DNA from 3 places in the Lysinibacillus sp. NPDC093190 genome. Region 1 is predicted to be linked to each of the others. Evidence: riboswitches for the same ligand, from Rfam matches in the RefSeq annotation. Region 1 holds a riboswitch; each other region holds the start of a gene.
The links. A riboswitch is a leader RNA that binds a small molecule or an ion and turns the genes downstream of it on or off. The one in region 1 is predicted to bind S-adenosylmethionine.
Positions count from the first base shown of each region.

Region 1 (11,209 bases):
ATGATTTAGTCGCTGCGACAAAGGCAAAGCTCGCACCAATTACCACTACCCAAGAATGATGCGTTGGGTAGTTTTTTTATTTAAGTTGTCAGGAAGTAAGAGTAGAAATGCTCAGGTAAGGTGAAGAACTGCTCAGCTAAGCGGAAGAACTGATAGTACAATCGCTCAGGTGTTCAACTACATGAAAATTCCGCCTAGAGAAGTTGTTACTAGCTCTATTAACGCTATATACACATTGCATAAGATACTTTGCAGAATCTTTTCTTCAACGGAGACAGCCAAAATTCATACTTCAAGATTTTTGTAGAAAATAGGGTGCAGTTAGAGCAATATCATACATAGAGAGAAGGATATGAAATGAGGAAAATTACGGGGTGGCGTTGGACGTTTTTTATTGGTGGCTTAATGGTGATGTCGCTTGGAATTACAATGTCCATTAAAGGGAAAATCGTAGGAACGAGCCCTTGGGATGTGTTGCATGTGGGTTTATTTCAGAATTTTGGTTTGTCAATTGGTACTTGGTCTATTTTAACAGGGCTTTTAATTGTTGTTTCAACTTCAATTATTTTACGAGAATGGCCAAAAATCGGGACATGGCTCAATATGCTACTTATCGGATCATTTATAGATGTTTTTAATTGGCTATTGCCGTCAACAAATATTTATGTCTTACAGATAACTTATTTTGTGGTAGGTTTATTTGTTTTAAGCTTTGGCTGTGGCATGTATATTGCACCGAATATGGGAGCGGGGCCACGGGATACAATAATGATGATTCTTGTTGAAAAATTTGGCGGGACGATTAAAACAGCACGAATGGGTATCGAGGTTCTTGTAACAATTTTTGGCTGGTTACTCGGAGGTCCTGTTGGCGTTGGTACTGTGGTCATTGCTTTAACATCAGGCTATATCGTGCAATATTCGTTACCTTATTGTCGTAAGGTATTAATGAAGTGTATTGGTAATATAGAGGGCATGAAGCCATTCTATTAAATAAGAAGCTACTTTTATTTGTAAAAAATAAAAGTAGCTCTTCATTTTTTAAAAGATCCCTTCATATAATGCAAGGCATAAGATAAAGGGGGATCGAAATTGAACGGAAATGTGACCTATTATTATGGACACGCACTGACTGGGCAAGGAGTTAAACATTTATATAAAGAAATGATGGAAGAGGCTGAATTAGTTTATATTTTGCAGGGTGCACCTACGTTTAAAGGATCGGAGCTTCTTAAAGAGCTTGGGTATTTTTATGTGAAACAAGGCTTTGCGGTGGAATGGTTTAAGCATGCTTTGCTGGAGGATATTGTTGAGGCGGTGTATGTTCAAGGATGTAATCGACTATTTGTATGGTCATCGGGGTGGGGGATTGAACCGATTTTCCTTGGCACAAAGCATCGGGTGATGTCATTTTATGATTGCTTAGAAGAAATCCAACTTGAAAAGGTTGGCGAACAGCTCGCTGATGCAATGACGGAACGAGAGTCATGGCGTGAGAAGTGTATTTCGAAGCTGAATAATGCTATAAAGATCCATGATGATTGGGAAGTAGTCACACAGAGCTGTATGAACTGGCAGGCATTAAATGACCAGGTTGAAAATTTAAAGACAGATGTTTTCCAATCGATTGTCTTAAATAAAACAGGAATGCGCACGCATCGTTTACTCGGAACATTAACACCGAGAGGGGCCGAAAATACAGTAGATAGCATAACAAAAAATGTAACTCGAAGATTGATGATCAAAGGGAAGCCAGGTACAGGTAAATCTTCTTTAATGAAAGGTTTAGCAGACGAAGCAAATACGAGAGGGCTCGATGCACAAATTATTTGGTGCGGCTTGGATTCAAACTCTGTTGATATGGTTATTATCCCGGAATTGAATTTCTGTATCTTTGATAGTACAGAGCCTCATATCTTTGACCCACAGGACGGAAGACTAGGGGATGAAATTTTCGATATAGGGAAACATTGCGCAATTTCACAGGAAGCAGGAGTCCAAATTGAAGATATTCGGGCAAAGTATAAAGAAGCAATGCAGGATGCAATGGGTTATTCGAAGCGTTATGCGGAAGCGGAGTATACAGTCCGTCGATTATTAGATAATTGTGTATCATCATCTCTTTGGCGAGAAAAAACTGCCCCACTATTCGAAAGATTAACAAAGTAATTTTTCTAATAGCATGCATGTGCTACACTAGGAACTAGAATAGTGTTCCTAGGAAAGGATGATACGCTTGTCAAAAGTATTGAATGCATTTTTAGATGAGAACCTAAAAGCCTTACACGATCAAGGCTTATACAATGAAATTGATCCAGTAGAGGGAGCAAACGGCCCAATTATTCAGGTACGTGGCAAAAATCTAATTAATCTATCTTCAAACAACTATCTTGGCTTAGCAACGAATGAAGATTTAAAGCGTATTGCCAAAGAAACAATTGAGACATACGGTGTGGGAGCTGGAGCAGTCCGTACTATTAATGGCACACTTGATTTACACGTAAAATTAGAGGAAAAGCTGGCTGAATTTAAAGGAACAGAAGCAGCTATCTCTTACCAATCAGGTTTTAACTGTAATATGGCAGCTATTTCAGCTGTTATGGATAAAAATGATGCAATTCTTTCAGACCAATTAAACCATGCATCGATTATTGATGGCTGTCGTTTATCTCGTGCAAAAATCATTGCCTTTAAACACTCAGATATGAACGATTTACGTGCGAAGGCAAAGGAAGCAAAAGAATCAGGCTTATACAATAAAGTCATGGTCATTACTGATGGTGTATTCTCAATGGACGGTGATATTGCAAAATTACCAGAAATCGTTGAGATTGCGAAAGAGTTTGATTTAATAACATATGTCGATGATGCGCACGGATCAGGTGTAACAGGTAAAGGAAAGGGCACTGTGAAGCATTTCGGTTTAGAAAAAGAAATTGACTTCCAAATTGGTACACTTTCTAAAGCAATTGGTGTTGTTGGTGGATATGTAGCAGGTAAGAAAAATTTAATTGACTGGCTGAAAGTGCGTTCTCGTCCATTTTTATTCTCAACAGCATTACCACCAGGTGATGTTGCTGCGATTACAGCGGCCGTGCAAATGCTGATTGACTCAACAGAGCTTCACGATAAGCTGTGGGAAAATGGCGATTATCTAAAAGCAGGTCTTGCTAAGCTCGGCTTTAATATCGGTGAATCTGAAACGCCAATTACACCATGTATTATTGGTGATGAAAAGCTTACGCAGGAATTTTCGCGTCGCCTATTTGAAGAGGGCGTCTACGCTAAATCAATCGTTTTCCCAACAGTTCCAAAAGGCACAGGACGTGTTCGTAACATGCCTACAGCGGCGCATACAAAAGAAATGCTGGACGACGCTCTAGCAATCTATGAAAAAGTCGGTCGTGAACTAGGCGTTATTCAATAAAAAATTGAGGCTGGGACATAACTAAATGGTTCCTTCATAAAGCCGAATAATCTCTAAATTAACAAAACACGATAAATAGAAAAACCGAACTATTTCGAAACACTTCATGAGCGTTTCATTGGATAGTTCGGTATTTTTGTTGGCTGAAACACTTTTGTCCCAGCCTCTTTTTAAGGTTCAGACGGATGGAAACGTCAAAGTGACGGATAGCCACCTCGAAATGGATAGCTTTATTTTGAGTGAATGACTTTCGCTGCTTTTAGATGCTTGATGTGTTCATCTGGTACATGCAATGATTTTAAAATATCTTCATTATGCTGTCCCAATGTGGGAGCGGCCTTCATTAGTTGCCCAGGCGTTTGTGAAAACTTCGCTGGGAAGCCAAGTGTACGCATTGGGCCGGCGACTGGATGTTCATAGGAAAGCACCATGCCACGTTCTAAAATATGGGGATCATTCAATGTTTGATCGTATGAATAGATGGGGCTAGCTGGTACACCATTTTCGTTTAATCGTTGAAGCCAATGAGTAGCTTGATGTTTTATTAATTCGCTTTCAATTTCTGCTTCAAGTACTTTCGCATTTTGAGCGCGTGAGTAGTTTGTCGCAAACAGAGGGTTGTCTAACCAATCGGGGCGATTCACGACTTTCGTGGCAAAAATCTCCCACAGCTTTTGATTGCCAGCTCCTATTAAAATATAGTCGTCTTTTGTTTTAAAGCCTTGATATGGAGCGGATATTCGGTGAGCAGTACCTGTACGTTCAGGTAATTCGCCATTTCCGAAATAAGCAGCAGCCTCCCAAACTGTCCATGCAAGCCCGGACTCGACAAGGGACACGTCGATGTATTGTCCTTCACCACTACGAAGTTTATAAATATATGCCATTAAAATAGACTGTAAAGCAGTTTGTGCAGCTGCAATATCGTTCACTGCAAAGCCAACTTTTACGGGTCTACCGCCAGCTTCACCAGTCATATGCATTAATCCGCTAAGCCCTTGTGCCATAATATCATAGCCGCCTTTTTGACTATATGGACCCGTTTGACCATAACCAGAAATGGAGCAATAAATAAGTCCAGGATTAATTTCTTTTAATGTTTCATAATCAATACCAAGTTTTTTTGTGACACCTGGCCGGTAATTTTCTACAAGAACATCTACAGATTGAATAAGTTCTTTGAATAATTCCAACCCTTTTGGCGTTTTTAAATTTATACAAACACCTTTTTTATTACGATTGACCATCATATACATATGGCTTTCTTCATTGACGAAGGGGCCCATTGTGCGCGTATCGTCTCCGTTTGGATATTTTTCGATTTTTATAACTTCGGCACCCATATCTGCTAGCACCATTGTGCAATAAGGGCCGGCAAGCACTTGTGATAAATCAACTACCTTTAAGCCTTCTAACGCTAGTTTCATCTATGATCGACTCCATCTTTTTTCACCAATGTGATATCACGTAGTCCCTTTATAGATATTGCCCCTGCTAATGCGATAGAGACTTTTAATTCATCATATAAATTCGTCATTACTTTTTCGACTCCTTGCTGTCCTTCTAATGCAAGCCCGTAGACGAAGGGACGACCAATGGCAACAGCATCTGCTCCTAAAGTGAGTGCCTTAAGAGCATCCATACCACGATACACACCGCTATCTAAAATAACAGGAATTCGTCCCTTTACAGCTTTAACAATGTCAGGAAGTGCATCAAGTGAACTAATTACGCCATCCAATTGGCGACCACCATGGTTTGATACGATAATACCGTCTATGCCGTTTTCTATAGCTAGTTTTGCGTCTTCAGGATGTAAGATTCCCTTTAATAAAATAGGGAGATTAGAACGGCGCTTTAATTCACGTACATTGTTCCAATTTAATGTTGGATGGAAAACATTTTGCAAAACGCCCTGTACATATGACTCAAATGAATCATCTGTTAAGGAAGCAGTAAAAACAGGGTCATTCATATAGTTTCCTCGTGCATACCCAAGCTTTAATGGTGAAAATTGATTGCGAACATCTTCTTCACGCCAGCCAAGCATGACTGTATCTACAGTTAAAACAATGGCCTCAAAACCAGCAGCCTCGGCTCGAGAGGCCATACTATATGCAATTTCCTCATTTGTTGACCAATATAATTGAAACCATTTAGTAGCAGTGGGAGCTGTTTGTGCTACATCCTCAAGTGCATAGCTTGAAACTGTACTTTGAATATAAGGAATTTTCAACTGATCAGCTGCACGTACAACGGCAAGCTCTCCTTCGTCATGCGCCATTCTGTTCATGCCAACAGGAGCAAATAAGAACGGAGTTGGATGTACTTTTCCGAACAATTCTATCGATGTATCAATGCTTGAAACATCATGTAAGAATCGTGGAATAATAGAGTATTTTTCAAAGGCTGCACGATTATTTCTTAATGTTTGCTCACCACCAGCACCTGAACGGATGTAACCAAACGGGCCAGCTTCCATTTTTTCCGCAACCGCCTTTTCTAAATCTGCAAAGCAAATAGGGAAGGGGGCTTGTGCATTAATATTTTTTAACAGTAGATCGCCATCTGTTGTCTTTGACATCGTTACTACCTCCCTTATTTATTGAAAATGGGCTTTCTTTTATTTAAAAATGCTTGGATACCTTCGTTGTAATCATCAGAGCTAAACGAATCAAGAATCATTTGAGCTAACTCTTCACTTTCTTCATTTTCACCATCGATAATGGCTTGAATGATTTTTTTTATGCCAGCATTTGCAACAGAGGATTTACTTAATAAATGATTAGCGAACTGAATTGTCGCGTTTTCAATATCCTCTGGCTCATATAAGGCAGTAATTAAACCGATATTTTTACCTTCGTCAGCTGTGAAAATATTCGCTGTATATAATATTTCCTTTGCTTTTGCCGCACCTACGATGTTCATTAGACGCTTTGTACTTTCAAGATTGTAGATGATACCGATGTTCGCTGCGGTGATGCCAAGCTTACTCTTAGGTGTTGCTAGTCGGAAATCACAAGCGTTGGCTAGCTCTAAGCCACCGCCAATAGCTACGCCTTGAATCATGGCAATTGTAGGGTGTGGAAATTTATAAAGAGCATCAATGGCTTTTAATGCTAAATCATTATAGTCTTTTGCATGATTGGTTGCATGACGAATGTCTAAAAACTCGCTAATATCTGCACCTGAAGAAAAGGCAACTTCATTAACACCACGAATAATTAAGATTTTAATAGAAGAATCTGTACGTAAAGCTTCAAGATTATCTAAAATGGTTTGGAACATAGCTTTCGATAAAGAGTTGCGTTTTTCAGGTCGATTTAACACCAGGGTAGCGATATAGCCATTTTTCTCTACATAAATTTCATTTGTCATCGTAATCCTCCTACTAATCTTTCTTTAGCTTCACGGCAAAGCGGTTACCTATTGATTGAATAATCTGAACAAGGATGATTAAGATAAACACTGTCGCATACATCACATCGACCTCATATCGTAAATGCCCGTAACGGTATGCAAGGTCACCTAAACCACCAGCACCAACCATTCCTGCCATTGCTGTTGCGCCTATAAGACCGATTGTGGCAATCGTTAAGCCCAAAATAATGGATGGGCGAGCCTCACGTAGTAAGACATTCCAAATAATATGACGACGTTTAATACCCATTGCTGTATAAGCTTCCACAACACCTGGATCAACTTCTAAAAGTGCCGTTTCCATAAGGCGCGCAATATAAGGCGCTGTATAAACAACAAGCGGCACAATAACACCTTTTACACCAATAGTTGTGCCAACGATTAGCTTCGTGAACGGTAAAATGAAGAATAGTAAAATAATGAACGGTACAGAGCGAATAATATTAATAAATAAATTGAAAAATTGATAGAGAAATTTATTTTCAAACGATTGCCCCGGACGAGTTAAAACGATTAAAAGCCCTAACGGAATCCCAATTAAAATAGAAAAGAATAATGAAATCCCGACCATTTGGAAGGTTTCGATAATGGATTTCCCAATAACATCTGACCAATCTGCAAAGAAGCTTTGAATGCTATTCATTTAATTCGCCTCCTAATTCTTCAACGCTTACCCCATTTTCTGCAAAATACTTAAGTGCTTTTTCTACGATATGTGCCTCACCGTGTAGATGCACGACAATATTACCGACAATGCCGTTTTTTAATTCAATGATATTGGCTGTTAAAATATTTGGTTGAACATCATAAACTTTGCTCACTTCTGCAAGTAATGGTTTTCCTGTACTCTCACCAAGGAATGTTAAACGAATAACACTTCCCGAAACATTTAATTGCTCGATAAGGGAAGGGGATAAATTACGTTGAGAAATGGTATTTAAAAACTTTCGGGTCGTTGGATGCTGAGGCTTCGAAAATAGTTCTATAGCAGAGCCATATTCCACAACTGTCCCTGATTCAAGAACGGATACATCATCGCAAATTTTTTGTATAACATTCATTTCATGTGTAATGAGTAAAATAGTGATGCCTAGCTCACGATTAATTTTCAAGAGAAGCTCAAGAATGGCGTCAGTTGTTTCAGGATCGAGTGCACTTGTCGCTTCATCACTGAGCAAAATCTCAGGCTCTTGGGCAAGGGCACGTGCAATAGCGACACGTTGTTTTTGACCACCTGAAAGCTGGCTAGGATAACTATCTAATTTCTCTGTTAGGCCAACAATTTCTGCATATTTTGCAACGCGTTTTTTTACTTCGGAGTCGTTATAGCCAAGAAGCTTTAATGGTACCGAAATATTGTTGTAAACAGTCGCTGTTTTTAAGAGGTTAAAATGCTGGAAGATCATCCCGATTTTTTGACGGGTTTTGCGGAGGTCGTTTAGAGAAAGGGAAGTAATATCTACATGATCAATCAATACCTTTCCTGTTGTTGGACGCTCTAATAAATTGACACAGCGAATAAGGGTACTTTTTCCTGCGCCACTATAGCCAATAACTCCATGAATTTCACCTTTTTTGACATGTAAGTTAATACCATCTATTGCTTTGACGATACCTTTTTTAGTTTTAAATTCTTTTGTTATATTTTCTAATTGAATCATACTGTGATATCTCCTTTCTAAGACCTTCTATAAAGCAAGAATCTGCTAGCTTTCCTGTAGGAGTCTTGCAGATTCTCGATTTTATGAAGGGTCCTTAATTGTCACTTACCAGCTTGGAATTACAGAACCTTGGAATTTTTCTTCTATAAATTTACGTACTTCATCAGATTGATAAGCTTCAACGAATTTTTTGATTGTTGGGTCGTCTTCGTTTTCAGCACGGACTGCAATGTAATTCACATAAGGAGAGTCAGTAGATTCTAAAAGGATTGAATCTTTTTTAGGATTAATGCCAGCATCAAGAGCGAAGTTCGTATTAATAGCTGCCACATCTACTTCACTAAGCTGTTTTGGAATTTGTGCAGCTTCTAATTCTATGAATTTTAAATTCTTTTTATTTTCTTCCACATCGCGAATAGATGCTGTTAAGCCGGTACCGTCTTTTAATTTAATATAGCCGGCCTCTTGAAGGACAAATAGGGCACGAGCTCCGTTCGTTGGATCATTTGGCAATCCGAATGTTGCACCATCAGGTACTTCATCGAGTGATTTATATTTTTCAGAGTAAATGCCTAAAGGATTTAAAATTGTTTTTCCTACTGGCACTAAATCTGTATTGTGATCTTTGTTAAATGTATCGAGGAATGGCTTGTGTTGATAGCTATTTACATCAAGATCACCCTCGGCTAACGATGTATTTGGTAAAACATAATCAGAGAAAGATTTTACTTCTACCTCTAAGCCCTGTTCTTTGGCAACTTTTGCAGCAACCTCTGCAATTTGCTCGTGTGGACCAGAAGTTACACCTACTACAATTTTATGTTCATTAATAGCCTTACTTTGACTATCTTTACTATCTTCTTTAGTACCACAGCCTACTAATGCTGCTACCAATGTGAGACTCGCTAAACCTAATAAAATTTTGTTTTTCTTTTTCATGAAACATACCTCCAAAGTTGTTTTATCGGTTTTTAAAAAAACAATTTCGCCTTGGCGTAATTGCCGTCCGGATTTTGAATTGTGCTAGCACAATTCAAAATCCGTGACATCCGCCGGAGGCTTTTATCTTCATATAAATGAAGATAAAAAAAACTCTCTTAAAAAATTAAGAGAGGCTCATGAAAAAGTGTCCTCTCTTATCTTTCAAACGATGATCGTTTGCAGGATTTAGCACCTTCCTTAAAAAAAGGAGGTTGCCGAGCTTCATAGGGCCAGTCCCTCAGCTACTCTTGATAAGAGATTTATAATATTTTTTTGTAAATCCGATAGAACTAATATAAATTATAGGATATAGTAAGTCAATCGAATTTTTAAAATTTTTTATTTTATTATAATATTTAGTTGAAACAGAATCCGCTAGAAGAAGGGCTGGAGCAACTAAAAAAGATAGTGAAATGAAAAACTGTTCCCATAGCAAGTTGAGCTAATGGAACAGTTTTTCGGGTAGAGTCTAGTCAGGTAGGGGGATTGAAATGTTCATGAGCTAAATAAGTTTAATTTTTCAATTCTGCTGATCGCTTCACATAAGCGGTCTTCGCTAACAAGTAAGCCAACCCGCACATAGCCTTCACCATATTGACCGAAGCCATTGCCTGCAGCTACTGCGATATCAGCTTTGTCGAGCAATAAATCGGCAAATTGTTCACTCGTAAAACCTAATGGAACAGGGAGCCATGCAAAGAAAGAGCCTCTCGGTGCTGTTACTTGCCAACCAATTCGCTGAGCTTCCTCAATCAGGACGTTTCGCCGACGCTCGTAAGTCGCTCTTAGTCCATCCGCGCAACTCTGGGAAGCAGTAAGTGCAACTGCCGCGGCTTGTTGCACTGCAGGAAATTGACTACAAAATAGATGATCTTGAATAAGGTTAATGGCTGCAACAATATCGGGGTTACCAACTGCAAAACCAATGCGCCAGCCTGCCATATTGTACGTTTTGGATAATGTATACATTTCAATACCGACATCTTTCGCACCGTCTGCTTGCAGGAAACTGATAGGTCTATTGCCGTCAAACCCAATCGCACCGTAGGCAAAATCATGTGATACGATAATATTGTGCTCTTTTGCAAAGCGTACTGTTTCCTCGAAAAATTCAAGTGTTGCAGTACCACCAGTTGGGTTATTCGGGTAATTCAAGTAAAGAAGCTTTGCCTTTTCTTTTACTTCATCGGATAAAGCATTATAATCAGGTAGGAAATTATTTTCTGCAAAAAGTGGCATGACTTCAAAATTTACATCACCTAATATAACACCAGATAAGTAATCTGGATATCCTGGATCCGGTAATAGCATTGTATCACCGGGATTTAAAACGGCTAACGGTAGCTCAACAAGACCGATTTTCGTACCACCGAGAATAGCTACCTCTGTTTCAGGGTCAATGTCAACATTGTATTCACGCTTGTAGAAGCTTGCTGCTGCTTGGCGTAATTCTACTATGCCACGAAATGGAGAGTATTTATGATTTTGAGGATTTTCTGCTGCCTCCTGTAATGCTTTAATAATATGTGGAGGAGTGGGTTGGTCTGGATTACCTTGGCCAAGATTAATAACATCACGCCCTTCAGCTAGAGCAGTGTTTACTTTTTGCACAAGTGCTGCAAAAAATTGAGTTGGGAGTTGCTGTAGTTTTTTTGAGAATTCCATGCACGTCCACCTTTTTCAGAATATAATAATTATTAAAGATATGATGCACATAATA
Region 1 covers NZ_JBNNVG010000007.1:153,251-164,459, reverse strand. Annotated here, with positions in the region: gene ybaK (Cys-tRNA(Pro) deacylase) at 1-59, shown strand, start outside; gene ACQKOF_RS08325 (YczE/YyaS/YitT family protein) at 358-993, shown strand; gene ACQKOF_RS08320 (nucleotide kinase) at 1,093-2,169, shown strand; gene ACQKOF_RS08315 (glycine C-acetyltransferase) at 2,228-3,427, shown strand; gene ACQKOF_RS08310 (CaiB/BaiF CoA transferase family protein) at 3,658-4,854, opposite strand; gene ACQKOF_RS08305 (alpha-hydroxy acid oxidase) at 4,851-6,011, opposite strand; gene ACQKOF_RS08300 (enoyl-CoA hydratase/isomerase family protein) at 6,026-6,805, opposite strand; gene ACQKOF_RS08295 (methionine ABC transporter permease) at 6,819-7,490, opposite strand; gene ACQKOF_RS08290 (methionine ABC transporter ATP-binding protein) at 7,483-8,508, opposite strand; gene ACQKOF_RS08285 (MetQ/NlpA family ABC transporter substrate-binding protein) at 8,614-9,447, opposite strand; SAM riboswitch class I at 9,642-9,747, opposite strand; gene ACQKOF_RS08280 (pyridoxal phosphate-dependent aminotransferase) at 9,985-11,154, opposite strand.

Region 2 (8,975 bases), on a different contig from region 1:
TATCAACTAATTGCGGGCCAACCTTTGCGACCACTTTACCATCTGCTAGCTTCTCAACCTCAGCAACGTGGCGGAAACGCAAGCCTTTTTCACACGCTTCTTTTACTTGCTCTGCCGAAATGCTATCAATTCCGACTACTTCGACGTCAGACCAGTCTGGTTGTTCACCAAATGCCAAAGCACTTAAAATCATTAATTTTTTGAAGGCGTCCTGTCCTGAGATATCATTATATGGATCTGCCTCCGCATAACCTAAATTTTGGGCCTCTTTTAATGCAGTTTCGAACGACCAGCCCTGTGAACGCATTTTCGTTAAAATATAGTTGGATGTCCCATTTAAAACACCCTGAATACGACTAACATCATTGACAAGCAAAATGTTTTTCATCGTTTTAATAACTGGTACACCACCAGCAGTCGTTGCCTCAAAGCCTACAAAAACACCGTTTGCTTTTGCAAGATCCTGTAGCTCCAAGCCTCGTTTTGCAAACATTACTTTGTTAGCTGTAATGACATGACATTTATGTTCAACAGCGCGCTTTAAATAAGTAAATGCTGGCTCCTCGTTGACGATCGCCTCAAAAACAACCTGCATACCTGGTTCCGCTAAGACTTCATCCATACTAGTTGTCATTAAATGCGCTGTACCTGGTACACGTTCACGGCTAGTGTCTGTAACTAAAATTTTTGCTACTTCTAGCTCAATTCCTAATTTATTTTTAAGCTCTTCACGCTTTTCGTTTAATATATGGTAAATTCCTTGACCTACCGTTCCAAATCCTAATATAGCTGCCTTTATAGTTGCCATTCCTATTCCCTCCAACTTACATTCCGCAGTTTCATTATATTTATTTCGTCTCAGCTTAATTCTTACAGATTTTGAATTGTGCGCCGACTATACAAAGCAGGTCAGTTTGCCGTGTTTCTAAAACTTCGTCTTCAGACAGATATTTAGTCATGGCGTTTCACTTTCGCTACAAAAAATATCCTGAATGAAGATACACTGGGAAACAAACAATTTCAAATAATTCAAAAATCAACTTAAAGAAAATTGTAACGTAAATACATACATTGCACAAGAAAAATCTTTCTAGGATGGACATTTGTTTCCTGTAGACGTGCAAGGGAAATCGTTTTCATCCCTTTTATTATATGTTTTTTCACATGATCTATAATAATCGAACAACTATTGACGATTCTTTACCAATTATGCCTCGGCATAATTGTAGCTGACGCTTCGCTTTCACTACAGAAGACATTTGCCGCTGTCGCACAGATAAATTGCCACAGGACGTGGCGTTCTTAGACTGAGTTCCTCTCTTTCAGTGGATGTTTGCTGAAAGAAGTTAAAATAAATGCCTTTCTTCTATTATATATATGTATGTAAAGACATTTATAAAAATTGTTCTTTTGAAATATATTAATTAAAAAATTTTTCAATTATGCTGGTCTATCTTCCTTATCTAATTAAAAAGCTCATTCCCTGTAGCAGCAGAGAATGAGCCCAATTATATGAGGGATAATTAACTAGCTTTGGCTAGCAATTTATAACGATATTGTGTTAAAGCTCGTTGCACCAGTCTTATTTCCTCCTGCGTAAAATTTGGTATTGCATACGTACGTTCAACTAATTGGAATGTGCCGTATTTTAAATAATACTCTGTCGCAGGTAGAGGAATATGACTTGTTCCATAGCCTTCATAAGCTTCGAAAACTTCTTGTACTGTATAGCCTTCCTCGTTGACATAAACAACTTCCTTAAAAACAGAATGTCCAAAGATCTCTTGCCATTTACTCTCAACTGACGCAAGTATGTTTTGAATGGACATGTTGTTCACAAACACATGACCTTCATTTAACTCATAAATAAGATAAGATGCAATGTTTTGTGCACTATACACATTTCCCATTTAAAACACTCCTTTATCATCAGTTTTGTAGATAAGAGTAGCTACTGGCTGAGCAACTACTCCTCTTCGTATATATTCAAAAGTGGGGGAGCACTTATGAAACTAATTTAGTTTGAGCATTGATTGAAAACACTTTACCGATCAACTAGTCGGCGCTTTAAATTGGTTCTAGGTTGGTAGCCCTTCGAACACTTTTCTTATTTCCTAGTATAAAGCAAGGAATTAAGTAAGTCAATAATACTTATAAAATTACTAGGTATTATTTTTAAGAAATTTCAGTTACTTCATCAAATGAGGTGAGCGGATGATGCAGCAACTTTTACGCATTACCAAATGAGGCCTATCGAATGAGAAAATACGTAAACGCTACAACATTAGCCAATATGTTTTATTTATTAAGCTTCTACTTTTTGTTGTGAAGCTGTTACTTGTTCAATAGCTTGCTCTAAATCTGCAATAATGTCCTCTACTGCCTCTAAACCGATGGATAAGCGAATGAGCGACTCGGTTACGCCAGTTTGGATTAGCTCCTCAGCTGATAGTTGCTGATGTGTAGTAGATGCTGGATGAATAATTAACGATTTGGCATCCCCTACATTTGCTACGTGCGAGAATAATTTCACACTATCGATTAATTTACGCCCTGCTTCACGTCCACCTTTAATGCCAAATGTAAGCACTGAACCGAAGCCATTTCTTAAATATTTTTTAGCTAAATCATGCGTAGCAAAATCTTCTAAGCCATTGTAATTTACATATTCCACAGATGGGTGGTTTCGTAAATATTCGGCTACCGCTAATGCATTTTCATTGTGTTTAGGAATACGCAAATGCAGCGTTTCTAAACCTTGTAATAAATTAAATGCTGCATCGGCACTTAATGTTGGTCCAAAGTCGCGTAGCAATTGCACACGCAGTTTTGTGGCAAATGCAGCATCTGCTGTGTCAATACCATAACGCAAACCGTGATAAGAAGCATCTGGCTCAGTAAAGCCTGGGAAACGCCCACGAGTCCAATCAAACTTCCCTGCATCTACTACAACGCCACCTAAAGTTGTACCATGGCCGCCTATCCATTTTGTTGCGGAATGAACAACGATATCTGCACCGAAGTCAATTGGTGTAGAGCCATATGGTGAAGCAAATGTGCTATCAATAATTAATGGTAAGCCGTTTTCATGTGCTATATTTGCTACCGCTTCAATATCTAATACCTTTAAACTTGGGTTACCGTAAATTTCAGCGAACACAGCTTTTGTTTTATCAGTAATAGCTGCTCGGAAATTTTCTGGATTTGTTTCGTCTACAAAAATCGTTTTAATACCGTAGTTTGGTAGTGTGTTAGCGAATAAATTATAAGTACCTCCGTATAAAGAGCTACCTGCAACAATTTCATCGCCTGCCCCTGCAAGATTTAAAATGGAAAACGCGATTGCTGCTGCACCAGATGAAAGTGCTACTGCTGCTGTACCGCCTTCTAATAAAGCGACGCGTTTTTCAAAAACATCTACAGTTGGGTTTGTAATTCGTGTGTAAATATTGCCAGCTTCCTCTAAGGCAAAAAGACGTTGCGCATGAGCAGTGTCTTTAAAAACGAAAGCCGTTGAGCGATATACGGGTACTGTACGAGATCCTGTTACCGGGTCTGGCTCTTGGCCACCGTGTAACAGCAATGTTTCTGGTTTAAATTTTGTCATTGTATACCTCCAAATGGTTATTTTTTTACGATGGTACCGGAGATGAGGAGGATTTTTTCAGTAGAAAACAAAAACCCTCTTCAGCTAAGAAGAGGGTTGCGGTTGCAAGTTTTCCTCCCCTTATCTGCCAGATCCAAGTAAGAATCTGTAGGAATTAGCACCTTAGCAAGTTCGTCACTTACTGGTTGCCGGGCATCATAGGGCCTATCCCTCCGCCGCTCTTGATAAGAGTATGAGATTCAATTTCCATCGTTGTTACAAAGTATAAACATAGACTTTTTCTCTGTCAACACTAAAATTTTATTTTTTCCGAAACTTCTGTCTGCTTTTTTACGTAATACGAACGCATACACTATTTTAGATATTTATAATTTTTATCAAAAGTTAGGGATGCAATTTTTTTAAAATGTATGCCTTTATATCAGTTGAGTGGAGACTGGACGCCCCCAGGAAGCTTTGCTCTGCGCGAAAGCGAAGCGTCAGCAACAAATGTTTTATCTGCGCGAAAGCGAAGCGTCAGCAACAAATGTTTTATCTGTGCGAAAGTGAAGCGTCAGCAACAAATGTTTTATCTGTGCGAAAGTGAAGCGTCAGCAACAAAGCGCCCAGTAGGGATGGAAATCAACCTCACGCTATGGTGATGAGCTTATTAGAAAGGAGGATTTTTATGATAAAAGCCGTTATCATTTTTCTTCTTGTTGGTTATTTGATTGGCTGTATTCACGGCTCTAAAGTTGCTCAGTTTTTATCCGGGGTAGATTTAAAAAAGACTGGTCATGGCAATGCAGGTGCCTCTAATGCAACACTTTCACTTGGATGGAAATACGGCATATTAGTTGCACTGATCGATATCGGTAAAGGCGTTATAGCTATAATCGGTGCACATGTCTATTTAGCAGATATAACACAATTAACAGAAGTACAAGTTTGGCTCTTTCTCTATATCATATCTGCTGGTGTTATTCTAGGTCATAATTTCCCATTTTATATGGGCTTCAATGGCGGTAAAGGAACTGCTTCAATCATAGGGATATTACTTGCGATTGATTGGAAAATTGGCTTATTTGCACTCATTTTATTTGTTATTTTATCTTTCGCAACGAACTATTTAATTGTCGGTGTACTTGAATTTTATCTCGTTTTTTGTACAGCCACTTATCTATGGATTCCTGGGGTTGGCCCAACGATTATAGCCCTATTACTTTTTGGTTTAGCCATCATTTTGCATATCGAAAATATTAAGCGACTGATGATAGGAACTGAGCCTAAAGTGACTTCTGCATTCAAAAAGAAAAAATAATATATTTTGGATATTTTTGTCTTTTCTATGACCGCATATTTTCTCGTAACTGCCCATTATCGCTATAAATAGAGGGTATTTCACATACTAGTTTTTTTACAATAAATAGACAAATTAACTTTCTTAATAAAGCATTTTACTAGCCGATGTTATAGAAAATTGTAATAGAAAGGATGAAAAAGTATGTCTACTTCTGAACAAGCAAAATCAAAACGTAATTTGAAGCCGCTATGGATTGGATTGGCCTTCGCTTCATTAATCATCATTACTTTTTTACCTAACAACAGCGATTTACCTGTAGCTGGACAACGAGCCTTAGCTATCTTAGCTTTCGCGGTCATCCTATGGATTACAGAAGCAGTATCCTATCCCGTTAGCTCTGCCATGATTATTGCTCTCGTTACAATTTTCCTAGGGTTAGCTCCGTCAATGGAAGATCCAACGAGAGCGCTAGGAACATCGGATGCATTAAAGTTAGCATTAAGCGGATTTAGTAATTCCGCAGTTGCACTAGTAGCAGCAGCTCTCTTCCTAGCTGCAGCCATGCAAATTACTAATTTACATAAACGTCTTGCGCTATGGATACTTTCACTAGTTGGGACAAAAACGAAAGCCATTGTATTCGGTGCTATTTTAGTATCTATTGCACTCGCATTCTTTGTCCCTTCTGCTACTGCACGTGCAGGCGCAGTTGTTCCAATACTACTCGGAATGGTAGCAGCATTTGGTTTACCACGTGATAGTCGACTTGCTGCTTTACTAGTCATTACCTCTGTACAAGCTGTTTCCATTTGGAATATCGGTATTAAAACGGCAGCAGCTCAAAATATGGTCGCTTTAAATTTCATCAAAGAACAATTCGGTGTAGATATTTCTTGGGGTGCTTGGTTACTTTACGCTGCCCCCTTCTCAATCATCATGTCAGTGGCTCTATTTTTCATTATGATTACACTAATTAAGCCTGAAACAAGTAATATTGAAGGTGGTAAAGAAGTAATCAAAAAACAGCTTGCGGAACTTGGTCCATTAAAAGCTCCCGAAATTCGATTAATCATCACATCGGTAGTTTTACTATTTTTCTGGGCTGCGGAGGGCAAACTCCACCCATTCGATACGACAACCGTCACAATCGTTGCAATCGCCATTTTATTAATGCCAAAAATCGGAGTCTATTCGTGGAAGCAAGTTGAGCCTCATATTCCTTGGGGGACAATTATCGTCTTTGCAGTAGGAATTATGCTAGGAACAGTCTTACTTAATACTAAAGGTGCATCGTGGTTATCTGATAAAGTATTCGGTTCACTTGGTTTAGATTCTATGCCAATTCTTGCAACAATTGCCCTTGTCACTTTATTTAATATTCTTATTCATTTAGGCTTTGCAAGTGCAACAAGCTTAGCATCTGCGCTTATACCAGTATTTATCGTTTTAGCCTCAACATTAACGGCTAATGTCGATCAGGTTGGTTTCGTTATCGTGCAACAATTCGTTATTAGCTTTGGCTTCCTCTTACCTATTAGTGCACCGCAAAATATGCTTGCCTATGGTACAGGAGCATTTACAACAAAGGATTTCTTAAAATCTGGTATTCCATTAACGATTATTGGATACATCCTAGTTCTTCTATTTTCCGCAACGTATTGGAAATGGGTTGGCTTATTGTAAGAAGCAGCTAGGGTTTTTTTTACACCTGAGCACTTCGGGGGGTTACCCGATCAAAATTCCAGAGCTACCCAAGCTTTCGGGATTACGTTATTAACAATTAAAAGCCTTGAAGGAACAAGTCAACTGTCCTTCAAGGCTTTTATTTTTATTATTTCGATAAAGCAGGGTTCTTCATCGTACCATTTTTTGCGTAATTCACATGCCAAGAGAGCGCTTTTTCTAGTTCGTGTGGCGTATGGTGTCCACCTGTTGCTTCATTGGCATCGTTAAAATACTTCCATAATTGCTCACGATATTCCGGGTGTGCACAGTTATCGATAATGAGCCCAACCCGTTCTTTTGGAGCAAGCCCACGTAAGTCTGCTACTCCCTGCTCTGTTACGATAACGTCTACATCGTGCTCTGTATGGTCTACATGCGATACCATTGGAACGATACTAGAAATATTTCCGCCTTTCGAGTAAGATTTTGTGACGAAAATACCTAATCGTGCATTACGTGCAAAGTCTCCGGAGCCGCCAATTCCATTCATCATTTTCGTGCCAGAAACATGCGTAGAATTCACATTCCCATAAATATCCACTTCGAGTGCTGTATTAACAGAAATTAACCCGAGTCGGCGAATAATTTCTGGTTGGTTAGAAATTTCTTGCGGACGTAATACTAGTTTATCTGCATACTTTTCAAAATCACTATAAACTTGGTGTCCAACTTCCTCGGAAAGGGTAATAGAAGTAGCAGATGCGAAGTTTACCTTCCCTGCATCAATTAATTCGAATACTGCGTCTTGCAGTACTTCTGAATATACTTCTAAGTTCTCAAACTCAGAATCTTTAAAACCTAATAAAACGGCGTTTGCAACTGAGCCTACACCTGATTGAATTGGTCTTAAGCTTGTTGTTAATCGACCTACTTTTATTTCTTCTCGTAGGAAATTCAATAAATGATTGGCCATAATATCTGTTTCTTCATCTGCAGGAACGATCGTTGATGGCGCATCTAAAATATCTGAAATTACAATGCCCTTTACTTTATCTAAATCTAGTGGTATGCCAATTGTGCCAAGCCGATCAGATACATTTTGTAATGGAATTGGATCACGTTTCCCCTGTGGTCCTGGTACAAAAATATCATGGACACCCTCTAATGCATCAAGCTGAGCTACATTCAACTCAATGATTATTTGGTCTGCTTCTTGCACAAAAATCGGAGAGTTACCAACTGAAGTTGTAGGAATTAGTAAGCCGTCTTCTGTAATAGCTGTCGCTTCAATAATCGCAAAATCAATAGGACCAATAATACCTTGACGTACTAACTCCGCATTATGTGATAGATGCGCATCAACAAATGTGATTTCACCACTGTTGATTTTGTTACGAATACCAGCATCCGCTTGGAAAGGTCCACGCTTACGAATAACGCCAGCTTCCGCTAAGTATTGGTCAACTTCTGGGCCAAGTGATGCACCTGTATATACATCTACCTGGAAGCTCTCTTTTTTAGCTTTCTCCACAAGTGCAAGAGGTATCACTTTAACATCACCAGCACGTGTAAACCCGCTCATCCCAAGTACCATACCATCCTTAATCCAAGATGCTGCTTCTTCTGCTGTTACAACCTTGCTCCGTAGCTGTTCATTACGAAGCTTTTTCGCCAACTTTTCTGCCATCCTTATTCCTCCATCCCACTTTATTTTTATCCAACTAATTACTCGGTTTAATCCACCTGGTATAGACATCCAATTATTAGAAATTCAACCAAATAAACCGTCCATACATAATTTTAAACTATTTAGAATTTTTAATCTATAATTAACGGAATATTTTATTTTACGAGAGATTTTATACATCCGTAAATTATCTGAAAATAACTTCAAAATCGAAAAAATTCGATTTTGAAGAAGAAGCGTGATATGCTTTTGATATATATAAAGGGGAAAAGGAGATTTTATAAATGGTTAAAGAATTATTACGGAACCACTCTTCGGTTCGTATTTATGATGGGAATCCGATTTCAAAAGAAATTATTGAAGAATTAATTGCTACTGCACAAATGGCTGCTACATCACATTTTGTACAAGCTTATAGTGTAATTTGGGTAACAGATGCGGAGAAAAAAGAAAAATTAGGATTGCTCTCTGGTAATCCTCGTCAATACGAAACTTCTGGCGGTGCCTTTGTCTTCTGTGTAGATTTTAAGCGCCTTCAATCAGCAGGTAAATTAGAAGGTGTAGACATTGTAGCTGATTCGGCAGAAAACGTACTTGTTGGAGTAGCCGATGTATCATTATTCGCTCAAAACTTTGTCGTTGCCGCAGAATCTATGGGATATGGAATTTGTTACATTGGAGGAGTGCGTAATAAGCTTGAAGAAATAAGCGAATTATTCAATCTACCTGACTAT
Region 2 covers NZ_JBNNVG010000036.1:37,789-46,763, forward strand. Annotated here, with positions in the region: gene ACQKOF_RS21655 (homoserine dehydrogenase) at 1-808, opposite strand, end outside; gene ACQKOF_RS21660 (hypothetical protein) at 1,524-1,910, opposite strand; gene ACQKOF_RS21665 (O-acetylhomoserine aminocarboxypropyltransferase/cysteine synthase family protein) at 2,306-3,607, opposite strand; SAM riboswitch class I at 3,725-3,838, opposite strand; gene ACQKOF_RS21670 (glycerol-3-phosphate acyltransferase) at 4,275-4,907, shown strand; gene ACQKOF_RS21675 (DASS family sodium-coupled anion symporter) at 5,091-6,572, shown strand; gene ACQKOF_RS21680 (succinate CoA transferase) at 6,721-8,241, opposite strand; gene chrR (class II chromate reductase ChrR) at 8,526-8,975, shown strand, end outside.
Region 2: another riboswitch for S-adenosylmethionine. It lies ahead of ACQKOF_RS21665 (O-acetylhomoserine aminocarboxypropyltransferase/cysteine synthase family protein); the one in region 1 lies ahead of ACQKOF_RS08285 (MetQ/NlpA family ABC transporter substrate-binding protein).

Region 3 (11,209 bases), on a different contig from region 1:
AGACTACGTGTATAGTTGTAGGACCACAAGCAGAATTACGGTATTTTGATGAAGTGGATGCATCATATTGTGATTTTCCTTGTAGTGACAATGGCTGGCGCATCATAATCTCCTTTCTAAAAAGAGCCGCATTTCAAAAAGAAATGCAGCGCGCTTTTTATTATTCAGATAAGAATTCTGTTACTTGCGGCTGACGCTTCGCTTTCGCCACAGATTAGTAGCTCTTCTACATTAACTTTGCTATTTTAGCCTAGTTAATTATTGTTGTGCAGATAAGAATTCCGTAACTTGCTGAGGTGATTTAGCATTAGCACTATGTAAGTGTGCTAATTTTTCACCGTTTTGGAAAATTAGTAGGCTTGGAATACCCATTACATCATATTTGTCCGCAATTTCTGGAAGCTCATCGCGGTTAAGTTCATACCAGTCATATTGGTTGTACTCTTCGATAATTGGATCGATGAACATATTCATACGTGTGCAATCTGGGCACCATCCAGCGTAAAATTTCACTAGAACTTTTTGATCACCAGAGATCAGTTCATTAAATTGTTCAGCAGTTGTAATTGTTTTCATAAGTATTTCACTCTCCTTGCTTTCCATTCTACACATTTTTCTCGCAACCTGAAAGTTTTCTGTTTGGAATAATCGATATCTACTTATTGTCTTGTTTTCGCTCGTAAAAAACAAAAAAAGTTATATATCGCAAAAATAATTGGAGAAAAATGATTGCTAAATTAAACAAAATAATCTACACTAAAAACAGAAAAAGTAGTTTTATCTTCATTCAGCGGAAAATATTTACCTCAAAAACTACAATGGTAGCTGGACGGAGATAAGCCTCAGTCGTATGTCACAGATTATGCCTAAAATTATCTGGACAAAAATACGCTAAGGCAAACTTGATATTTTTTTGGTCAAAAAATGAATGGCTATTCATTCAATGGGAGAATAAGGGGGAATTGCTTGTGACTTACAACATTAAAAAAGCAGCTGTTCTAGGTTCTGGAGTAATGGGCTCTGGAATTGCAGCACATTTAGCAAACATCGGTATTCCAACATTATTATTAGACATTGCGCCGAAGGAACTAACAAAAGAGGAAGAAGCCAAAGGTCTTTCCTTAGAGCATCCTGCTGTAAGAAATCGTATCGTCAACGGAGCTCTTCAAAAGCTATTAAAGCAAAAGCCAGCACCACTTACTTCTAAGAAAAATTTATCACTACTAACGGTTGGTAACTTTGAGGACGATCTAGAGAAATTAAAAGATGTAGATTGGATTATTGAAGTTGTCGTTGAAAATTTAGCGATTAAACAAAGCCTATATGAAAAAATTGATGCTGTACGTAAGCCTGGCACAATTATTAGTTCAAACACATCTGGCATAAGTATTAATGCAATGGCAGAAGGACGTTCAGAAGATTTTCAAAAGCATTTCCTAGGAACTCACTTCTTCAATCCGCCACGCTATTTAAAATTACTTGAAGTCATTCCGGCAAACACTACAGCGCCAGAGGTTGTAAGCTTTATGAAAACATTTGGCGAAGATGTGCTGGGCAAAGGTGTCGTACTTGCTAAGGATACACCGAACTTCATTGCCAATCGCATCGGAACGTACGGCTTACTAATTACTTTACAAGAAATGATGAAGGGTAGCTATTCAGTTGGTGAGGTAGATTCTGTAACAGGTCCACTAATTGGTCGTCCAAAATCTGCAACATTCCGAACGTTAGATGTTGTTGGTTTAGATACATTTATCCATGTAGCGAAAAACGTTTATGATCAAACAACTGGTGAAGAGCAACAAGTATTTGCAGTACCAGAATTCCTACAGAAAATGGTTACAAACGGCTGGCTAGGAGCAAAATCAGGTCAAGGTTTCTTCTTAAAGCAAGGTAAAGAGATCCTTGAAATTGATCCAAACACACTAGAATATAGCCCGGCGAAAAAATTAAAAACACCTTCTATCGAGATGGCAAAACAAACTCGTGGATTAGCAAATAAAGTGAAAGTACTAACATATGCTAAGGATCGTACTGGAGAGTTATTATGGGGTATCTTCGCTCCGACGCTAATTTACTCTGCACAGCTACACGGTGAAATTGCTGATGATATTGTTGCCATTGACAATGCTATGAAATGGGGCTTCGGCTGGCAGCAAGGTCCATTTGAAATATGGGATGCAATTGGCGTCAAAGAGTCCGTAGCTAAAATGGAGGCTGAAGGTCGTGAAGTGCCGGCATTTGTCAAAGAGATGTTAGCAAGCGGCTTTGACACTTTCTATTCGGAAATTGACGGTGATCTAGCGTATTATAATGGCTCTGAATACGTAAAAGTGCCAGTTAATGAAAAAGAAATTAACTTAAAACGTTATAAGAAAAAGCACGGTGTTATTAAATCAAATACAGGTGCTAGCTTAATAGATTTAGGTGACGGAATTGCATTACTTGAATTCCACTCCCAATCAAATGCAATTGGCTTAGACATTATTCAAATGATTAACTTTGCAGTCGATGAAGTAGAAGCTAACTTTAAAGGCTTAGTCATCGGTAATCAAGGGAAAAACTTCTGTGTTGGTGCGAATCTAGGAATGATTTTAGTAGAAGCACAGGATGATAATATTTTTGAGCTAGATTTCGTTATTAAAGCATTCCAAGATGCGATGCAAAAGATTAAATATTCTCGCAAGCCTGTTGTGGCAGCACCTTTTGCTATGACACTTGGTGGAGGAGCAGAGGTTTGTTTACCAGCTGCACATATTCAAGCAACAATGGAAACGTATATGGGCTTAGTAGAAGTTGGCGTAGGATTAATTCCTGGCGGCGGCGGTAATAAGGCACTATACCAAAAATTCATCAAAGGGTTACCAAATGGCGTTGAGGTAGACTATCAACATATTGCTAATAAAGTATTTGAAACAGTTGCGATGGCAAAAGTTTCGACATCTGGTGAAGAAGCACGTGAAAATAACTTCTTAAACTTTGCTGACGGGATTTCTGTTAACCCAGATCACCAACTATATGATGCAAAACAAGCTGCACTAGCGCTTTATGAGGCAGGCTATCAAGCACCTGTACCTACGAAAGTTCCTGTAGTCGGTGCATCAGGCTACGGTACGCTACTAATCGGTGCGCAAGGAATGTTTGAATCAGGCTATATTAGTGAACACGATTTAAAAATCGCTAAAAAATTAGCGTATGTCATTGCTGGTGGTAAAGTTCCATATGGCACATTAGTAGATGAACAGTACCTATTAAACCTTGAGCGTGAGGCGTTCCTAAGCTTAGTTGCAGATCCGTTGTCTCAACAAAGAATGCAGCACATGCTTTTAAAGGGAAAACCATTGCGTAACTAATTTCAAGACTGTGACCATACTAGCACATGAAACAAAGGGGGATTAATACGATGCGTGAAGCCGTTATTGTAGCAGGAGCACGAACTCCGATTGGAAAAGCAAAAAAGGGTTCTTTAGCAACAGTTAGACCAGATGATTTTGGAGCGGTTGTTGTCAAAGAAACATTAAAAAGAGCGGGCTATGAAGGTCCGATTGACGATTTAATTTTAGGATGTGCAATGCCTGAAGCTGAGCAAGGCATGAACATAGCACGTAATATTGGAGCGCTTGCTGGATTACCAGATACAACGCCAGCGCTGACAATTAATAGATTCTGTTCATCAGGTTTACAGGCAATTGCTTTTGCAGCAGAGCGTATTATGCTAGGGCATTCTAAGGCGATTCTTGCTGGTGGAGTCGAGTCGATGAGTATGGTGCCAATGGTTGGCAATACACCTCGCTTAAATCCAACGCTAGCAGAAACTGCTCCCCAATATTATATGGGGATGGGGCATACAGCTGAGGAAGTGGCACGTCAATACAATGTAAGTAGAGAAGATCAGGATGCATTTGCTGTGCGTTCACATGAGCTTGCAGAAAAAGCGATTAAAGAAGGTAAATTCAATGATGAAATCGTACCAATCGAAGTGGAACAGCATTATGTAGACGATAACAACAAACCACAGGTGAAAAAATTCACGTTTAGAATGGATGAAGGTGTACGTCCAGGTACATCTGTAGAAGGTTTAGCGAAGCTTCGTCCAGCCTTCCATGTAAAGGGTAGTGTTACAGCTGGTAATGCCTCTCAAACTTCTGATGGTGCAGCAGCAGTACTTGTGATGGATCGTGAGGAAGCAGAAAAGCAAGGGCTTACACCAATGGCGAAGTTTTTAGGCTTTGCAGTTGGTGGTGTACCTCCAGAAGTGATGGGTATTGGACCAATCGTGGCTGTACCTAAAGCACTTGAAATTGCAGGGTTAGCAATTGATGATATTGATTTATGGGAAATTAACGAAGCATTTGCGTCACAATCCTTACAGGTCGTACGTCATTTAGGCATTGACCAAAACAAAGTAAATGTCAATGGTGGAGCAATTGCCGTAGGTCACCCACTTGGTGCAACGGGAGCCATTTTAACATTAAAGCTTATCCATGAATTGAAGCGTCAAGGTAAGAAATATGGTGTCGTGACAATGTGTATTGGCGGCGGAATGGGTGCTGCAGGAGTATTTGAAATTCTATAATTTTTGCTAGATCAGCTTGGAGTGCAGCGTTTTCGGTTGCCTCCGAACACAGTGCTTCAAGCTTTTCTATATATTGGGGATAAAAGCTATTAAAAATAGATATATAGGGAGGAATTTAGAATGACAGAAAAAACAACGGATTTCATTAAAGGCGGCGGATTTATTATTGAAGATGTGGAATTAGATCGTGTATTTACACCTGAAGATTTCACAGATGAGCATAAAATGATTGCTAAAACAACTGAAGAGTATGTAGCAAATGAAGTGTTACCAGTCGTTGAAAATTTAGAACACCATGAATTTGAGCATTCGGTTCGTCTACTAAAAAGTGCAGGTGAGCTCGGCTTACTAAGCGCAGATGTACCTGAAGAATATGAGGGTCTAGGGTTAGACAAAGTTTCTTCTGCATTAATCGCAGAAAAAATGTCAGTTGCTGGTGGCTTCTCTATTACGCATGGTGCACACGTAGGTATTGGTTCTTTACCAATCGTACTTTTCGGAAATGAAGAGCAAAAGCAAAAGTATTTACCAAAGCTTGCGTCAGGTGAATTAATTGCTGCTTACGCATTAACTGAGCCAGGTTCAGGTTCTGATGCATTAGGTGCAAAAACAACTGCGAAGTTAAATGATGCAGGGACACATTATATTTTAAATGGTGAAAAGCAATGGATTACAAATGCAGGCTTTGCAGATGTATTTGTTGTCTATGCAAAAATTGATGGCGATAAATTCTCAGCATTTATCGTAGAGCGTGCCTTTAATGGCGTTTCGGTTGGCGCAGAAGAGAAAAAAATGGGTATCAAATCTTCATCGACACGTACATTAATCCTTGAAGATGCAGAAGTACCTGTAGAAAACCTTTTAGGTGAAGTAGGTCGCGGACACGTTATTGCCTTTAATATTTTAAATATTGGTCGCTATAAATTAGGGGTTGGAACAATTGGTGGCTCGAAGCGCGCATTAGAGCTAGCCATTCAATACACAAACCAACGTCAACAGTTTAAAACGAAGCTGTCTGATTTTAATCTAACAAAAGAAAAATTATCGACAATGGCTTCACAATTATATGCGTCTGAGTCATTAAACTATCGTACAGTAGGTTTATTTGAAGACCGTTTAAGTCAGCTAAGCCCAGAAGAGCAAAAGCAAGGGAAAGTGATTGCTGGTGCAATTGCTGAGTATGCTATTGAATGTTCTATTGCTAAAGTATTTGGTTCTGAGACTTTAGATTACATTGCAGATGAAGCGGTTCAATTACACGGTGGTTACGGCTTTATGGCTGAATACGAAGTAGAGCGTATTTATCGTGATTCTCGTATTAATCGTATTTTTGAAGGTACTAATGAAATTAACCGCATGATTGTACCAGGTACATTTATGAAGAAAGCATTAAAAGGTGAATTGCCATTACTACAAGTCGCTCAAAATTTACAACAGGAGCTTCTAATGCTAATGCCTGAAGATGTAGGCACAGAACCGCTAGCTCAGGAAAAATATCTTGTGAAAAATGCGAAGAAAATTGCTGTATTGGCAGCAGGTTTAGCAGCACAACGCTACGGCGCGAAGCTTGATCAAGAGCAAGAAGTATTGGTGAATATTGCAAATATCGCAAACCAACTATTCGCTATGGAATCAGCTGTATTGCGTACAGAAAAAGCGATTGCTCGTGACGGTGCTGAAAAAGCTCATCAAAAATTACTGTACACTCAAATCTTCTGCCAGGAAGCATTTGCAGAAATTGAAAAAGAAGCAAAAGATACGATTCTTGCTTCAGCAGACGGCGATGCTGCACGCATGACATTGTCTGCACTCCGTAAGTTAACTCGCAACAACCCATACAACTTAATCGCGAAGAAACGCGAAGCTTCTGTTAAATTAATTGAAGCAGAAAAATATATAGTTTAATATAGCAAACTTAACCTAGCTATCCGAGATGTGATAGCTAGGTTTTTTTGTTGGAAATAAAGTTCTTCGGCAAAACGAGGGTTGATTGCCGTTCCGACTGGGTGCTTGGGCGCGATTCTTGGCATTTTATCAGCGATTTTCATGTTGTAATCAGCGATTCTTGGCATTTTATCAGCGATTTTCATGTTGTAATCAGCGATTCTTGGCATCTTATCAGCGATTTTCATGTTGTAATCAGCGATTCTTGGTATCGTATCAGCGATCGGCATTTTGGAGCGTCTAGTCACTCCCTTCGCTTTTGTTGCCACTGTCGCTTCACTTTCGCACAGATAAAATATTATTGTTGAAGTGTCGTTTTATTATTATAAATTAGAATGAAATGTCAGAAGAAAGATACACACTAAGAGAATTGATTGGAGTGGAGGCTAGGCTAGGCGATCAGCGTCACAGATGAGACCCTGCAGCGAAGCGGCTCATCGGACGTCCACAGGAAAGCGAGTAGCCTGGAACTCCAATCAACCCCACGCTATAGCACGAAGAGTTTCGTTTTGGTTCGCAACGGTTATGATGGTATACTACAGAAAATGAGGGGGACACGAAAATGTAGTGTCCTAAAATGATAGTAGAGGAGCCTATAAATGACAATTCAATTTATTCAATATCCGAAATGTACTACTTGCAAAAAAGCTCAAAAATGGCTAAAAGACAATGGGGTTTCATACGAGGAGGTACACATTGTCGAACAACCGCCTACAAAGGACGAATTATCAAACTTATGGCAAGCTAGTGGACAACCGTTAAAGAAATTTTTTAATACTTCTGGTATGAAATATCGAGAGCTTGGCTTGAAGGATAAACTTGCAGAAATGACTGAAGAGGAGCAGCTTGAACTGCTTGCGTCAGATGGTATGTTGATTAAACGTCCGATTGTAACCGATGGAAAAAAAGTTACTTTAGGGTTTAAAGAATCAGATTTTGAGCAAGCTTGGAAATAACGCTTTTAATCTTGTTTTTATGGAAGAAGTATGGCACACTGAAAATGAATATATTACATATTTATGGAGGGGTTTTTTGCATGAGCACACCTAAAGACTTACGTTACTCTGAAGAGCACGAATGGGTGAAAGTAGAAGATGGTAAAGTACGTATCGGTATTTCTCATTTCGCACAATCTGAACTTGGAGATATCGTTTTCGTTGAGCTTCCACAAGTTGGCGACGAAATCAAAACTGATGATCCATTCGGTAGCGTAGAATCTGTAAAAACAGTTTCTGAATTATACGCACCAATCTCAGGTACAGTAGTTGAAGTAAATGCAGATTTAGAAGATAGCCCAGAATTCGTTAATGAATCACCATATGAAAAAGCATGGATGGTCGTTGTAGAGCCTGCTGATGCATCAGAAGTTGAAAAGCTTATGACAGCTGAGCAATACGAAGAAATGATTGCTGAATAAGACAAGCCTGTATTAGAAAAACGTCGGAAACTACCGACGTTTTTTATTATCTTCATTCATCCTGCTCCTATAGTAAGAGAGGTGAATGTAAGTATATTCCTTTATCAATAGGTGTCTAACTGTATCAACGATAAAGTTTATTGATATAATGGATTATAAGGGATATGTCTAAATGGGGGTGGCGTGATGGTCGAGGGAAAATGCTTAATTGTCGAAGGCCGATCGGATAAGCTTCAAATTGAACCTATTATAAATGAAGATGTTAAAATACTTTGTACGAATGGTACAATTGGTGTGCATCAATTAGAAGAGCTACTTGATCCATACGAGGGTTGTGAGCTTTATACGTTTTTTGATGCAGATACATCGGGTGATAAACTACGAGCATTAATGGACAGACATTATCCAGAGGCTGAGCATTTACGTACGATGCCAACATATAAGGAAGTTGAGACAACTCCGAGGAAGGTGTTAGCAGCGATATTGCTTCGTGCACACTTCTCAATCCATAATGAATATATTTTGTAAGGTTGCGTGAAAAATGATGGAAGAATGGTCAAAAGAGCAGTGGGACGCGGTTGTCCAGTCAGGTGAAAAAGCTGCCTTTTATTTATATACGCCTATGTGTGGAACATGTGCGGTTGCATCGAAAATGATGACGGTTGTTGAGCAATTACTGCCACAGCTTCAGGTCGGTAAAGCGAATATTAATTTTATAGAGCAAATAGCTTATGCTCATAAAATCGAAAGTGTACCATGTTTACTCGTATGTGAAGGCGGAGAAGTGACAGAAAAGGTTTATGCCTTTCAATCCGTACCGTATTTATACGAATTGTTAAAAAATTAATTGACTGAACTTTACTCGCGTGGTAAAGTAACAAATATATTAAAAAAACAATTAAATATATCGAACTCTTATAAAGAGCGGCGGAGGGAAGTGCCCTATGAAGCCCGGCAACCATCACAATCGTGAAAAGGTGCCAAATCACCCAAAGATTTATCTTTGAAAGATGAGAGAACGGTTTAGCGTATATTACGTGACCCCTTCTACTTGTCTTTAAGTGAAGGGGTTTTTAATTTTTTTCAGCGGGTGTCCAAGCACCTGTACCTGTCGCTACGCTTTCTGTACAAAAGACATCCGCTGAAATAGAGGGACTCAGTCTAAGAACGCCACGTCCTGTGGTAATTTATCTGTGCGAAAGCGTAGCGGCAACAACAACACACGACTGAGTGACCAACTTCGTGCTGCTGACGCTACGTTAGCACTACGCTTTCGCGCAAAAAACATCTGTTGGCCTAAAGCCTCCGGACGCAATTATGCCGAGGCATAATTGATATAAGAAAAGGAGAATTCGCTATGATTCAGCTGCAAAATATTACGAAGAAATACAAAACCGCGAATGGCGAATTAACAGCAGTCAAAGACGTCAACCTTTCTATCAATAAAGGTGAAATTTTTGGCATTATCGGCTATAGTGGCGCTGGTAAAAGTACAATGATTCGCTTGTTAAACGGTTTAGAAAAGCCTACATCTGGTACGGTAACGGTTAACAATCAAGAATTTTCATCCATAAAGGGACAAAAGCTCAGAGATGCTAGACAAAAGGTTAGTATGATTTTCCAGCATTTCAATTTACTTTGGTCTAGAACTGTTGAAGAAAACATCGCTTTTCCACTAGAAATCGCAGGTGTTCCAAAGGCAAAACGTGAAACACGTGTGAAAGAATTGATAACTTTAGTTGGCTTAGAAGGGCGCGCTAAAGCATATCCATCACAACTATCAGGGGGACAAAAGCAACGTGTAGGTATCGCTCGTGCGCTTGCTAATAATCCAGAGGTATTGTTATGTGATGAGGCAACATCCGCACTCGATCCGGAGACAACAGATGCTATCCTGGATCTCCTTGTCGATATTAACGAACGATTAGGTCTAACGATTGTGTTAATTACACATGAAATGCACGTTATTCGCAAAATTTGTCATCGTGTAGCGGTTATGGAAGCTGGAGAAATTGTAGAACGTGGTGAAGTATTACAAGTATTCCAAGCTCCACAAGCTGCCATTACGAAAAAATTCGTTTCTCAAATTACAGATACGAAGGAAACACAGGAAACTGTGGCACAAATTAAAGCAAATTACCCTAATGGACAACTTGTTAAGCTAATCTTTGTAGGAGAAAAAACAGAGCAGCCTGTCATTTCACATCTTGTGAAACAGTTTGATGTAGAAGTAAGTATTGTACATGGTAATATTTCGCAAACGAAAAATGGCGCGTACGGCACACTTGTTGTACAAATTGTTGGCTCAGAGGAAAATGTTGCTGCTGCACTGAGCTACTTAAATACAGTCGAAGTACAAACGGAGGTGATTACAAATGTTAACTAGTCTTTTTCCGAATGTCGACTGGGAAAAAATGTGGGACGCTACGTATGAAACGTTGTACATGACAACAATTTCTACGATCATCACATTTATACTTGGATTAGTAATTGGAATCTTATTGTTTTTATCAAGTCCCAACCAACTATGGGCCAATAAAATTGTGAACTTTTTAACAGGATCAATCGTTAACATTTTCCGTTCGATTCCATTTATCGTTTTGATTATTTTATTAATTCCATTTACGAAATTTTTACTTGGCACAATTCGTGGCGCAGATGCGGCTTTACCCGCACTAATTATTGGAGCTGCACCATTCTATGCACGAATGGTATTAATTGCTTTACGTGAAATTGATAAAGGTGTTATTGAAGCAGCTCGTTCAATGGGTGCCAAAACGTCAACGATTATTTGGAAAGTATTAATTCCGGAATCTTTACCAGCGCTTATTTCTGGTCTTACTGTAACAGCTGTAGCACTTGTCGGTTATACTGCGATGGCAGGTATTATCGGTGCAGGTGGTCTAGGAAACTTAGCATTCTTAGATGGTTTCCAACGTAATCGCCAAGATGTAACTTTAATGGCGACTATATTAATCTTAATTGTAGTATTTATTATTCAATGGATTGGCGACATGATTACAATCAAAACAGATAAACGCTAAAGAGGCGCTAATAAAAATTGTAGTGACAAAAAGAGAATCTCGCTACGAACATCTAAGAGGTTATCTCGGTTTTATACCGTTAACATATTAACTTCTTTCAGCAGGTGTTCAAACACCTGCTGAGAGAAGTTAAAGCCTCCGGCGGATGTCACGGAATCAGTAAGGAGTTCATAAAGGATGTTAGCCTAAAATCATCGCATCCATGCGATAACGGCTAACTGACCTGCT
Region 3 covers NZ_JBNNVG010000042.1:1,436-12,644, reverse strand. Annotated here, with positions in the region: gene ACQKOF_RS22775 (C39 family peptidase) at 1-103, opposite strand, end outside; gene ACQKOF_RS22770 (thioredoxin family protein) at 259-603, opposite strand; gene ACQKOF_RS22765 (3-hydroxyacyl-CoA dehydrogenase/enoyl-CoA hydratase family protein) at 969-3,353, shown strand; gene ACQKOF_RS22760 (acetyl-CoA C-acetyltransferase) at 3,404-4,576, shown strand; gene ACQKOF_RS22755 (acyl-CoA dehydrogenase family protein) at 4,697-6,481, shown strand; gene ACQKOF_RS22750 (hypothetical protein) at 6,478-6,789, opposite strand; gene ACQKOF_RS22745 (arsenate reductase family protein) at 7,120-7,476, shown strand; gene gcvH (glycine cleavage system protein GcvH) at 7,557-7,937, shown strand; gene ACQKOF_RS22735 (hypothetical protein) at 8,124-8,465, shown strand; gene ACQKOF_RS22730 (thioredoxin family protein) at 8,482-8,784, shown strand; SAM riboswitch class I at 8,850-8,954, shown strand; gene ACQKOF_RS22725 (methionine ABC transporter ATP-binding protein) at 9,295-10,323, shown strand; gene ACQKOF_RS22720 (methionine ABC transporter permease) at 10,313-10,981, shown strand.
Region 3: another riboswitch for S-adenosylmethionine. It lies ahead of ACQKOF_RS22725 (methionine ABC transporter ATP-binding protein); the one in region 1 lies ahead of ACQKOF_RS08285 (MetQ/NlpA family ABC transporter substrate-binding protein).